DNA from 3 places in the Agarivorans sp. MS3-6 genome. Region 1 is predicted to be linked to each of the others. Evidence: predicted binding sites of a transcription regulator. Region 1 holds the regulator's gene; each other region holds the start of a gene.
What was found. The regulator sigma-54, encoded in region 1, starts transcription at its own class of promoters, with help from an activator protein. The targets are predictions, from matches to a motif close to GTTGGCACGNNNNTNGNNT.
Positions count from the first base shown of each region.

Region 2: a site for sigma-54 is predicted at 2,953-2,971, ahead of ACVFI8_RS19165 (nucleobase:cation symporter-2 family protein). Genes of this name have one in related genera too.
Region 3: a site for sigma-54 is predicted at 3,429-3,447, ahead of flgB (flagellar basal body rod protein FlgB). Genes of this name have one in related genera too.

Region 1 is NZ_CM134202.1:3,085,472-3,089,833, reverse strand. It holds gene lptA (lipopolysaccharide transport periplasmic protein LptA) at 1-212, shown strand, start outside; gene lptB (LPS export ABC transporter ATP-binding protein) at 209-934, shown strand; gene ACVFI8_RS14135 (RNA polymerase factor sigma-54) at 985-2,484, shown strand; gene hpf (ribosome hibernation promoting factor) at 2,509-2,796, shown strand; gene ptsN (PTS IIA-like nitrogen regulatory protein PtsN) at 2,805-3,248, shown strand; gene rapZ (RNase adapter RapZ) at 3,275-4,129, shown strand; gene ACVFI8_RS14115 (HPr family phosphocarrier protein) at 4,116-4,362, shown strand, end outside.
Region 2 is NZ_CM134202.1:4,149,705-4,154,066, reverse strand. It holds gene ACVFI8_RS19180 (haloacid dehalogenase type II) at 1-106, opposite strand, end outside; gene ACVFI8_RS19175 (putative quinol monooxygenase) at 282-635, opposite strand; gene ACVFI8_RS19170 (hypothetical protein) at 803-1,306, opposite strand; gene ACVFI8_RS19165 (nucleobase:cation symporter-2 family protein) at 1,493-2,887, opposite strand; gene ACVFI8_RS19160 (BMP family ABC transporter substrate-binding protein) at 3,301-4,362, shown strand, end outside.
Region 3 is NZ_CM134202.1:489,480-493,841, reverse strand. It holds gene flgN (flagellar export chaperone FlgN) at 1-289, opposite strand, end outside; gene flgM (flagellar biosynthesis anti-sigma factor FlgM) at 297-620, opposite strand; gene flgA (flagellar basal body P-ring formation chaperone FlgA) at 697-1,377, opposite strand; gene ACVFI8_RS02310 (chemotaxis protein CheV) at 1,545-2,456, shown strand; gene ACVFI8_RS02305 (CheR family methyltransferase) at 2,469-3,293, shown strand; gene flgB (flagellar basal body rod protein FlgB) at 3,480-3,878, shown strand; gene flgC (flagellar basal body rod protein FlgC) at 3,878-4,297, shown strand; gene ACVFI8_RS02290 (flagellar hook assembly protein FlgD) at 4,308-4,362, shown strand, end outside.

The DNA of each region.
Region 1 (4,362 bases):
AGGTTCGCTATGATCTTAAAACCCAAACACTGACCCTCACGCAAAATGCTCAGTTAAAACAAGAAGAGAGCTTAGTGAAAGGGCAAATGATCAAATACAGCATCGATAAGCAAGAAATGGTAGCCCAAGGCGATGAAAATAGTCGTGTCACTACCATATTTCTGCCGAAACAACTTGAAGAGATTTCACCGAAGAGTAAACCGCAAGAATGAGTACCCTAATTGCTGAAAACCTAGCGAAAAGCTATAAAGGTCGCAAGGTTGTCAAGAATGTAAGCTTACACGTTGAAACGGGTAAAATCGTCGGCTTACTCGGCCCAAATGGTGCGGGTAAAACCACTACTTTTTATATGGTTGTTGGCTTAGTACCTCGCGACCAAGGCCGCATACTAATTGATGACGATGACCTGTCTAGCACGGCGATGCATACTCGAGCCCGTAAAGGCATTGGTTACTTACCACAAGAAGCATCGATTTTTCGTCGTTTATCTGTAGAAAAGAATATTCTCGCGGTTCTCGAAACACGTAAAGACCTTGATAAAGAGCAACAAAATGGAGCGCTTGACGACTTATTAGAAGAGTTCCATATTGGCCATATTCGCAAAAATTTGGGTATGAGTTTGTCGGGTGGAGAACGTCGCCGAGTAGAAATAGCACGAGCCTTGGCAGCTGCACCAAAGTTTATTTTGCTTGACGAACCCTTCGCTGGAGTAGATCCTATTTCAGTGATTGATATAAAAAAAATTATCGAACACCTGCGCGATAGAGGCCTTGGAGTACTGATTACCGATCACAATGTGAGAGAAACCCTCGATGTTTGTGAACATGCCTATATCGTTAGCCAAGGCGAATTGATAGCCTCAGGGAAGCCCAAAGAGATACTTGAAAATGAACATGTGAAACGAGTTTATCTCGGCGAGCAATTCAAGCTATAGTTAAAGTGTATCTAGAAAAATATAATAAGAAGAAGGAACAGCGGTAATTAATGAAAGCATCTTTGCAGTTGCGTCTTGGTCAGCAATTAACCATGACACCTCAGTTACAACAGGCCATACGCTTACTTCAGCTATCAACGCTGGATTTACAGCAAGAGATTCAAGAGGCACTGGAAAGTAACCCACTTCTTGAGGCGGATGAGTCGCAGCCAAGCGACAGTGACTCAGTTGAAAAGTCGGCCAATGAAAGAAGTGATGAGGCGGAAAACAGCCAGCCTGAAGTTGACTCTAGCCAAATTGAAGCCGGTGATGCCATTTCCCAAGACACGGTTGCTGAAGACCTACCCGTTGATTCAACATGGGATGATATATATAGCGCCAGTTCAGGCCCTGCGAGTTCAGGCTCTGCTAGTGGCGGCGAAGACAACGACATGTTGTTTCAAGGCGAAACCGTCGACTCCTTACAAGACCATCTATTGTGGCAAATGCGTTTAACTCCCTTTAGTGAAGTAGATCAAGCCATCGCATTAGCGATTATTGATGCGGTTGATAACTCAGGTTACCTCACTCAAGACTGTGACCAACTACTTGAAGGCTTACGCTCCAGTGATAATAACGCACTAGATGTAGAATTAGACGAAGTAGAAGCGGTGCTAAAACGTATTCAACATTTTGACCCCGTCGGCATTGCTGCTCGCTCCTTACAAGAGTGTTTAATGATTCAATTAAGTCGTTTTGCTGAAGAAACACCTTGGTTGAAAGAAGCCAGAGAGGTCGTATCAAATCATATCGACGTATTGGCCAACCGCGATTTTCGTTTATTAGCTCGCAAAACCAAACTCAAAGAAGAACAGCTACGCGAAGTAATGCGCTTAATCCACACCCTTGAGCCACGCCCCGGCAATGCGGTAGAACCGAATCAAGCGCAGTATGTTATTCCCGACGTATCCGTTATAAAACGCCAGGGCCGCTGGGTAGTAGAATTAAACCCGGATGCCATGCCTAAACTACGTGTCAATTCTCACTATGCGTCTTTGAGCAAAACGTCAAATGCTACCGATACTCAATTCATTCGCAGCCACCTACAAGAGGCAAAATGGTTCATAAAAAGTATTGAGAGCCGTAACGAAACCTTATTAAAAGTATCCAACTGTATCGTTCACCACCAACAAGCATTTTTTGAATATGGTGCTGAAGCAATGAAACCAATGGTGTTGAACGATGTGGCTGAAGCAGTAGAAATGCATGAATCGACCATTTCTCGGGTGACAACCCAAAAATTTATGCATACTCCCCGCGGAATTTTCGAATTAAAGTATTTTTTCTCTAGCCACGTGGCTACAGACGGAGGTGGGGAATGCTCATCTACCGCGATTCGCGCACTCATTAAGAAACTGGTTGCTGCCGAAAATACCAACAAACCACTCAGTGATAGCAAGATAGCTGACATTTTGGCAGATCAGGGGATCAAGGTGGCGAGGCGCACGATAGCAAAATATCGTGAGTCTTTAGCGATTCCACCTTCTAACCAACGTAAAAGCCTTATATAACGGCCACAAAAGGGGACAAGATATATGCAAATTAATCTTACTGGACACCACGTAGAAATTACTGAATCACTAAAAGAATATGTCCACACTAAGTTTGCCAAACTGCAACGACGTTTTGAACAAATCAACAATGTTCACGTCATCCTCAACGTAGAAAAGCTCAATCAAATTGCCGAAGCTACCTTGCACCTTAATGGCGGAGAGCTGTTTGCCACTGCAGAGCACTCTGATATGTATGCCGCCATTGATAGCCTCATTGATAAACTTGACCGCCAAGTTATTAAACACAAAGAAAAATTAAACAGACATTAGCCAAAGTAATGCAAATAAATAAAGTACTAAATTTGGACTGTACGCTTAGTACAGTCCAATGTTCCTCTAAGAAGCGCGCATTGGAACTGATAAGTGAACTCGTCGCTAAACAACTTGATACCAGTGCTCAAACTATTTTTGAAAGCCTGTTAAACAGGGAAAAAATGGGCAGCACCGGAATTGGCCAAGGTATCGCTATTCCTCACGGCAGAATCGACAATCAGCACCAAGCTACAGCGGTTTTTTTACGCTGTGACCCTGCTATTTCCTTCGATGCTATTGATAATAAACCGGTTGATCTTGTGTTTGCGCTGTTGGTTCCAGAAGACCAATGTAAACAACACCTTAATACCCTTTCTCAAGTGGCTGAGAAACTCAACGATAAATTAGTATGTAAACAACTTCGTAACGCACAAAGTGATGACGAATTGTACGACATCATGGTAGCCTAATACTCTAATTGTAGTTAGAGGTTATCATGGAATTGATTATCGTTAGCGGACGTTCAGGCTCTGGCAAAACGGTCGCCTTAAGGGTATTAGAAGATTTAGGCTATTACTGTGTAGATAATCTACCCGTTTTACTCTGGCAACCCTTAATAGATAACTTAAGTAGTTATCCTAAAGTGGCGATTAGTATCGATATTCGTAACCTGCCCGATGAGCCCTCACCGATTGGGCAATTGATTCGTTCGATTGGCCCTGACGTAAAGCTCCTCAGCCTCTTTCTCGACGCTAAAGACGAAGCGCTAATTCGTCGTTACAGTGAAACCCGCAGAGTTCACCCGCTCAGCCAAAACAACTTGTCGTTAGCCGAAGCTATTGAGGCAGAAACAGAGCTATTAGCCCCTATTTCACGCAATGCTGACTTACGTATCGATACCTCTCGCTTGTCGGTGCATGAACTTAGCGGCCTGATCCGCTCGAGAGTGACGGGTGATCAACAACAACAACTAATTTTAGTGTTTGAGTCCTTTGGTTTTAAAAATGGCGTACCCAGTGATGCGGATTACATGTTTGACGCGCGTTTTTTGCCTAACCCGCACTGGCAAGAAGAGCTTCGCCCCCTAAATGGTTTAGATAAACCCGTTCAGGACTATCTGTCTAGCCAAGCCTTAGTCGGAGAATACATTCAGCAGATCACCGATCTGTTAAATTCTTGGTTGCCCCACTTAGAAGCTAATAATCGAGCATACCTAACCATCGCCATCGGCTGTACTGGTGGCCAACATCGTAGCGTTTACGTAGCAGAGCAGCTTGCCGCAAACTTTTGTAGTAAACGTAAAGTACAACGTCGTCATCGCACTTTGGAACATAAGCTTGAAGCTCACTAGACAAGTCATCGTAAAAAACAAACTCGGCTTACACGCTCGCCCTGCGACTAAGCTTGTAGAACTCGCTCAGCAGTTTGAGGCTGAGGTAAGTATTATAGACGGAGAGAAAACGGCGTCAGCTGCCAGCGTAATGGGCTTGCTCGTATTAGCCAGTGCGCAGGGTAATACTTTGACAATTATCTCGGAAGGAAAAGATGCCGCCGCCGCGATGAATGCTATTCAAGGTTTGATTG
Region 2 (4,362 bases), 1.1 Mb from region 1:
GAGAAAACTCAGTGACATTTTTTACCGCAAGCTTTTCCAGCAAGCAGTCAATGCCATGCGTGTCGATGAGTGTGCCGTAAACATCAAAAGCTAAGGTTATAGACATTGCGCTCTCTCCTTAGTGATAGCGGTTACACAACAGCTGTTTAGCCCATATAGTGTTAGCTAATATAACGCCATGCTAAACACATTGATACTAAGAACAAGATGAGTGCTGTAAACATGCTATTCACAAGCCCGAGCCAATAACCGATTTTAAATAAGGTTAATTGAGGTTTGAACTACTTCACCAACACTGGCGCATCGTAGTTCTCTGGCTCATCGCTATATACGCATACATTGGCATCTTCAACAAAACCGCTTTCTGCAACGCATTGGGCTTGAAAAAAGTCTTTAATTTCTTGGCGCTGACAGTGCGCTTCGAAGCTATCTTTATCGGCCCAAATTTCTTGAAAAGCAATCGGGTAACCAGTACCAGTAGCAAAAGGGTTATCAATTTGGCGTGTTAGCGTGTATTGGATGCAACCGTCTTCACGGAGTGTGTTTGGCTCTAGCCCTTGCAGCACTTCAAACAGCTGGTTGAGTTTGCCCGCTTTGGGTTTAAACATAGCGATACAATAAATTTTCTTTGACATGTAAGTTCCTTAACAGAGAAGTTTGGCGAGCATCGCTCGCCAATTAAGGTCCATACTAAGGCATTCAAACCACTGCATAGGCAAAGTAGATCAAATGCAGTGGCGATTTAGCCTGAACACCAAGAAGAACGCTTACTTAGTGAAGAGTTTAAACGTTTAGTATCCAATTAACAGGCTTTATAAGGGGCTAATTGCATCGCTAACAAGCGCTTATAAGCTAGCTGTTGGCGAATCGCTTGCGGGCCTTGGCACCAATTGTATTTAAGCGATTCCCACAATGGGTCGTTGGCGGCTAAACCTAAGCTTTGCAAAAAACGACTATCAGCCACTACAAATTGCTTTTTATAAGGTAAGACTACGCCCCCTTTTTGAGCTTGTAATGTTAACGCTTCTTGGTAATTAGCACACCAATGGTTAAGCAGTGTCATGCTCGCTTGGGCATACCAAAACTTACCACTATCTTGTTGCTCAGTTAACGATTGCTCACAAGACAATATGGTTAAGGCGTGTTGCCAATCATTAAATCCGCTTTGGCGAGCCACAAATAATAAGGCGTGTTTAAGCTGTGGTATTTTGCCTTTACTTAGTGCAAGTAAAGGCGAGTTAGCAGTGGGTTGCTGTTTAAGCAAAATTTTACTGCGGATCTTAAGTTCTTCAACTGGGGATAACATCTCTATGTTCCTAAATAATAGTCTGTTCCCCGCAAAACAATATTCAGAATGACATACAGTGTCTTAATGAAGTAATAATAAAAGTTAAGGGTGAGTTCCTCTTGGCGGGCAGGCGCCCCTTAGCACCTGCCGCAATTTTGCCAAAAGCCTAAACATTAAGCAACGTTTAAAAAGCCAACCCGGCCTTTACGCTGCGGAATGTTGCGCAGCTTTGTCGACTTTAGCCACTGTCTCACTGCGTTCTTCTGGTAACAGTAAGCTAAGTAAAATTGCCGTTAAACCACCCGAGGTAACCGCCGAACCAAAGATGTTTTGTACTAACTTTGGCGCATGCTGCAGGAGATCAGGCACCATGGTAACGCCTAGCCCAACACCAAACGACACCGCCATGATCAACAGTTTTCGTCGATTTAGCTCATCGCTGGCTAAGATTTTTATGCCTGCTGCGGCAACAGTACCGAACATAACCAAGGTCGCGCCACCCAATACAGGCTTTGGGATCTGCTGCAGTACTGCGCCCAAAATAGGGAATAAACCAAGTACTACCAAAATGGCGGCAATATAAAAACCAATATAGCGGCTGGCAACACCGGTAAGCTGAATAACCCCATTATTTTGGCTAAAGGTGGTGTTTGGGAAAGTATTAAAGGTCGCGGCAATCAATGAGTTTACCCCATCAGCAAGTACCCCTGAGCGAACGCGTTTTAAATAAGAATCGCCCTTAATTGGCTGTTGCGATACGGCGCAGTTGGCGGTGATATCACCCGCAGATTCAATCGCGGTAATGAAGTAAATAATCGCTACTGGCAAAAATGCCACCCAATCAAATGAGAAGCCATACTTAAACGGCATCGGAACACTAATTAAAGGCTGAGACAGTACTGAAGAGAAGTCGACTTTACCCATAAATATTGCAATAACCATCCCTACAATTAGGCCAATCACAATCGCAGATAAGCGTAACCAAGGATTAGTAGAGCGATTCAATACGATAATGGTCAGTAATACAATGGCGCCTAAACTTAGGTTCTGCATACTGCCAAAATCAGACGCTTTAAAACCACCGGCCAAGTCAGTCATACCGATCTTTATCAGTGAAATACCGATAATAGTTATCACGATGCCGGTAACCAATGGAGTGATGATTCTCTTCATTTTTATCAGTACTTGTGACAAAAATATCTCTATAAAGGCACCTAAAAAACAAACGCCAAATATCAGTGATAAAATTTCTTCAGGGCCTCCACCTTGGCCTTTAGCAATAAACCCTGCAGCCAATACTGAACCTAAAAATGCAAAGCTAGTCCCCTGCACACAAATCATCCCAGCCCCTACCGGGCCGATTTTTTTTGCCTGAATAAAAGTGCCTACTCCCGACACGATTAACGCCATGCTAATTAAGTATGGAATATGCTCACCTAAGCCTAATACTCCACCAATAATTAACGTTGGCGTAATAATACCCACAAAACACGCCAGTACATGTTGTAAGCCTGCAAAAAAGGCCTGTGCGGCTGGCGGGCGGTCATGCAATTGATAGATCAAATCCTTTGATACTGCGGTCTCATTATCGCTACTCATACTCGCTCCCTGTCTATATATCCGTTATGCAACCAGAAAAACCTGACCACAAAGTCAGCTTAATTAGGCAAATTGCCTGCCAACCAAGTTAATCGCTATTGGGAACATAACCACAAAACACCACAAGCAGCGGCTTACAAACAACAAATCATCAACATATCGCTTACATCAACTATGATTAATTGACGTCAAAAGCGAGCTATAATGCTTAGCCTTGGTGCGAGCACTTAACATCTTGCACCATTAAGTAACAAACTCAAATCGTGGCTTTGCTTACAATTAGGATATCTAATTACAACAAAGCTTGTGTTAACGTGGTTTTTTGACTTAAATCAAAAAACATGACCAAGTGGCCAGCTTTTTGCTACCACTATCACAACCCTAAACGCCGATATAGAGAAACGGAGTTCTTAATGAAACTAAATAAATGGATAAGCGCAGCCGCCTTTGCTGTAACTAGCTTATTAATCGCCCCAACCACCATGGCCGCTGATGAACCACTAAAAGTGGGCTTTGTGTATGTAGGCCCTGTAGGAGACCACGGCTGGAGTTATGAGCATGACCAAGGTCGCATTGAAATGGAAAAACATTTCGCGGGTAAAGTATCAACAACCTTTGTAGAAAACGTGCCTGAAGGTGCTGACGCCGAGCGCGTGATTACTCAACTAGCCAAATCAGGCCACGATGTGATTTTCACGACCTCATTTGGTTTCATGAACCCAACGATTAAAGCAGCGAAGAGATTCCCTAAAGTGCGTTTTGAGCACGCCACTGGCTACAAACGCTCTAAAAACGTATCAACTTACGTATTGCGGACCTATGAAGGTCGTTATGTGTCGGGTATTGCTGCAGGCATGGCCACCAAAACTAACGTGATTGGTTACATAGCCTCTTTCCCAATCCCTGAAGTGATTCGTGATATTAACTCTGTTTACTTAGCAGCTAAAAGTGTAAACCCAGACGTAGAGATTAAAATTGTTTGGGTAAATACTTGGTACGATCCAGGTAAAGAAGCAGACGCGGCCAATGCGTTAATGGATCAAGGTGTAGATATTATCTTGCAGCATACCGACAGCCCAGCTCCACTTATCGCTGCAGAAAAACGCGGTAAAATGGGTATTGGTCAAGCATCAGACATGAGCCACTTCGCCCCTACTGCACATATGTTCTCAGTACGTGATGTGTGGGCACCTCATTATATTCGTACCGTTCAAGAAGTGATGGATGGTTCTTGGAAGCCTGAAGATTACTGGGGCGGTTTTGCTGAAGATATCCTACAAATAGTGTCGGTCAATCCTGCGCTTAGCGATGATATTAAAGTAGCGATTAGCGAAACAGAAGCGAAGATAAAATCGGGTGAATTCCACCCCTTCACAGGCCCTATGAATAACAACCAAGGTGAAGAAGTTATTCCTGCTGGCAAAACCCTTAACGATGAAGAGTTAGCCGGAGTCATGTGGTACGTAGAAGGTATC
Region 3 (4,362 bases), 2.1 Mb from region 1:
CTTGAATGATTTCGCCATTTAGCGCGTTTAATTGTTGGCATTGCTCTAGTAACTGCTTAATTGCATCAACCTGTTGCTTGAGCGGTGCAGAGCCTAGCTGTTGTTTGTCTGCTGATGTTTCTAACTCTTGGTCTAGTTTTGCGATAGTTTCTAGTGTTTGTTCTTTATCTGAAGCAATAGCGTATAGCGAAATAGCATCATCGCTCTCTAGGGCTTTAGTTTCTTTTTGCAAAAGAGAAAGCAGCAATCTAAGTTGCTGCTCTTGAGTATTCAGTAGGTCTGCGATCATTGGTTAACTATCCAAGGGCTTTGTTAAACTCACTTTCAAAGTCACCCATTTTTTGGGCTACTCGGTTAGCGTCAACTTGGTAGCTGCCATCGGCCACAGCTTGTTTAATGGATTCTAACTTTGAGTTTCTGCTATCAGACTCATTAAGCAAATTCTGCTGAATACGATTGAGTTGTTGTGCTTCATTGGTAAGCATCACTGAATCCTGGGCTGCAGTAGAACCAGCAGTTGAACGTTGTTCAGTGCTTTCTTTAGTCGTCTTGTCGTTTACTCGATTAGTATCAAGTTGACTTGGACGGTTCCCACCTAAGTTGTTGATGTTTAAAGCCATAATGGCGCCCCACAGTTAATCAATTTTCGTATTCAATAATGCTATCGGCTTAACAAATTAAAACTTTAGAAAAAAATTAAAGTTTTACGTCTACCAGCCCTAATGCTTTTACTCGCCCTGTGACAAGACGCTGAGACTGATTATTTCTAACCTTGATGGTATCACCGATACTCCCGTTAGACAAAGCCGTTCCCTGCGTGGTCACCACTAATCCACCCATGTTGGCTGAAATTGTCACCGCGTCACCTTTACAGACTATGCAAATATCGCGCCCAGTTATGATTTGGTCTTTTCTTATTGAGCGCCTTAGTTTTGCCCCAATCAAAGGTTCTGCTTGAGTAAAGTAGCTGCCGCGCAGGCGATTCTCGGGCAAAAATTTTAAATATACTTGCGAAGCACTTAATGCGGCACCTTCTTGAATTGGCCCACTGGCTACTACCGCTGCCAGTAATACTTGCATACGGACAGGAATGTATAATCGCCAATTACTTTGATCGCTGCAGCTTACCAATACACTGGTATTACGCCTCACTTCTCCATTGGCTAAGCTATAGCTATAGCCACTCGGGCATTTGGCTAGGGTGACGCGTTCGTCAAGCTGGTTGGCGGTTAGTTCTATTTTCTGTGAATCATTATGGGCCATTTGCGAATAAACGAAATCAACAGCTTCTTTTTCCAGCTGTCGGTGCAACTCACTGGTGTGAGCTGTCAGGCTAAAACAAAATAATAGCAGTGAAGTAACAGTTTTTATCAACATTTCCTATATGATACCGATAAAGCAAAGTAACAATTGGCTTTTTTGTCTATGCTTAACAAAGTGATGCCTTGTTAGCTTGTGTCAAAAAAACGACTTTTAAGCTAAATTGAAAGATAGTATACAGGGGTAAGCAAAGATAGTGCCCCTTTCCAAGGAGTGAAGAATATATGGCGGGTATTTTAGATTCGGTAAATCAACGAACACAGTTGGTAGGGCAAAATCGCCTCGAATTATTATTGTTTCGATTAAATGGAACTCAGCGTTATGGCATTAATGTTTTTAAAGTAAAAGAAGTGCTGCAATGTCCACCATTAACTGCTTTGCCAAAACTTAACCCTGTTATTCGCGGTGTGGCGCATATCCGCGGTAAAACCATTTCAGTTATTGATCTTAGTTCTGCAACGGGTGGCAGACCCATCGAAGATCTCAGTAAGTGTTTTATCATCATTTCTGAGTACAATCGCTCGGTACAGGGCTTTTTAGTGGGGTCGGTTGAGCGCATCGTAAATATGAACTGGGAAGATATTTTGCCACCACCAAAGGGGGCGGGTAAATTTAACTACTTAACAGCGGTCACTGAAGTTGAAAAAGAATTGGTTTCTATATTAGATGTAGAGAAAATTTTAGATGAGATTTCCCCGGTCGATACCACTGTAAGCCAAGATATTGTCGATGAAGCTGTAGCGAACGTGAAAATTGATAAAAAAGTATTGGTGGTAGATGACTCATCAGTAGCAAGGAATCAAGTTAAGCGAGCGGTGACTTCTTTGGGGGTTGAAGCCTTACTGTGTCAAGATGGCCGAGAAGCTTTAGAGTTATTGTCAGCCATGGCAAAAGACGGACCGATAACCGATCAAATTGCGTTGGTGATTTCTGATATTGAAATGCCAGAAATGGATGGTTATACCCTGACTGCTGAGGTTCGATCTCATCCAGATTTAAAAGATTTACATATAATTCTTCATACTTCACTAAGTGGAGTGTTTAACCAAGCAATGGTGAATAAAGTTGGTGCCAACGCCTTTATTGCTAAGTTTAATCCAGACGAGTTAGCTGCAGCTGTTCGTCAATCTTTATAAAGAGTGGATGCATTGAGAACCATAACTGATGATGTATATAAGCAGTTCTGTGGCTTTTTAGAAAAGCAGTGTGGAATTGTATTAGGCGATAACAAGCAATACTTGGTTAAAAGCCGTTTGTCTCCATTGATCGCGCAATATTCCTTATCTAGTTTGACTGAGCTGGTGCAGAAGTCGATGAGTTTGCGCGAAAGAGAGCTGAGAGCTGCGGTGGTTGATGCTATGACCACCAATGAAACGCTATGGTTTCGTGATACCTATCCCTTTCAGCTTCTGGCTGACAAATTGTTGCCTGATTACCAAAAAATGTCACGGCCGGTGAAAATCTGGTCAGCTGCCAGTTCATCAGGTCAAGAACCTTACTCGATAATGATGACGTCTCTCGAGTATCAAGCTAGAAAGCCAGGAGCCTTACCATTGGGGGTTCAAGTTGTGGGGACCGATATTTCGCCTTCTATGTTGGAACACTGTAAAAAAGGTGAGTATGACCCACTAGCCTTAGCCCGAGGTTTATCGCCAGAGCGTAAGCGTCAGTTTTTTGAAGCCACCAGTGATGGGCGCTTTAAAGTTAATGACAAAGTGAGAAAAAATGTAAACTTTCGCCCGCTAAACTTGCTCGATAGTTATGCATTAATGGGCAAGTTCGACATTATTTTTTGTCGTAACGTACTGATTTACTTTAATGCTGATGTGAAGTCGAAAATTCTTAATCAGTTTGCTCAAGCGCTGAACCCTAATGGTTATTTAATGTTGGGGGCATCTGAATCTATCACGGGCTTAACCGACCGATTTAATATGTTACGCTGCCACCCTGGCATTGTTTACCAACTAAAATAAGTCACGCAAAATCAAAGCGGCAGAGTAGGGCAACATTTGCCGCTTTTTTGCCGCTTCCTCTAGAGTGGCGCTGCGCTGTACTTGGCCACTTGCTCTAACTCCTTATATTCCTTCAGTAAAAAGCGTCAAAAAAACTATGGCACAGCTTTTGCAAATTTGAATTTGTAATTGTGTAGAGAGGTTTTTATGGCGATAACATTTGATAAAGCATTAGGGGTTCATCAGCATACCGTAGGGGTAAGAGCCCGACGTTCTGAAGTTATCGCTAGTAATATCGCCAATGCTGATACGCCTAACTATAAAGCACAAGATATCAATTTTAATAAAGCGTTTGCAGCTGCCAAGGCTAATCAAAACGGCGGCATGCATGTGACTAACGAGCGTCACATGACAGGGGGAAGAAGCCAGTTCTCAGAGTTAGGTTTCAGAGTGCCCGACCAACCCGATACCGGTGATGGAAACACTGTAGACGTGCAACAAGAGAAAGCAGACTTTATGCAAAACGGTTTGGAATACCAAGCCGGGATCAGTTTTTTGACCAGTAAGTTTAGTGGGTTAAAGAACGCGATTAAAGGAGGTCAATAATGAGTTTTTTTAATGTGTTTGATATTTCGGCTTCGGCAATGAAGGCGCAATCGGTGCGCTTAAACACCACCGCCAGCAACTTAGCCAATGCCGATAGTATCAGTTCGAGTATCGACCAAACCTATCGCGCTAGAAAACCGGTTTTTGCGGCAGAATTAGATAGAGCCAGTGGTGCGATGAATGAATCAGCCAAAGTCAAAGTGGCCGGCATCGTAGAGTCTGATGCGCCATTACGTAAAGAGTATTACCCAGAACACCCGATGGCTAATGAAGAAGGTTATATTTTCAAGCCAAACGTTAATGTGATCGAAGAGATGGCCGATATGATGAGTGCTTCGCGTTCCTATCAAGCTAATGTGCAAGTCGCAGAAGCTGCGAAACAAATGCTAAATAGCACTCTCAATTTGGGTAAAAGTTAAGGAGTAGCCCGTGTCTACTATTAATCCACTACAAGGCAGCTATTGGGAACCCGAGTCGGTGGTTC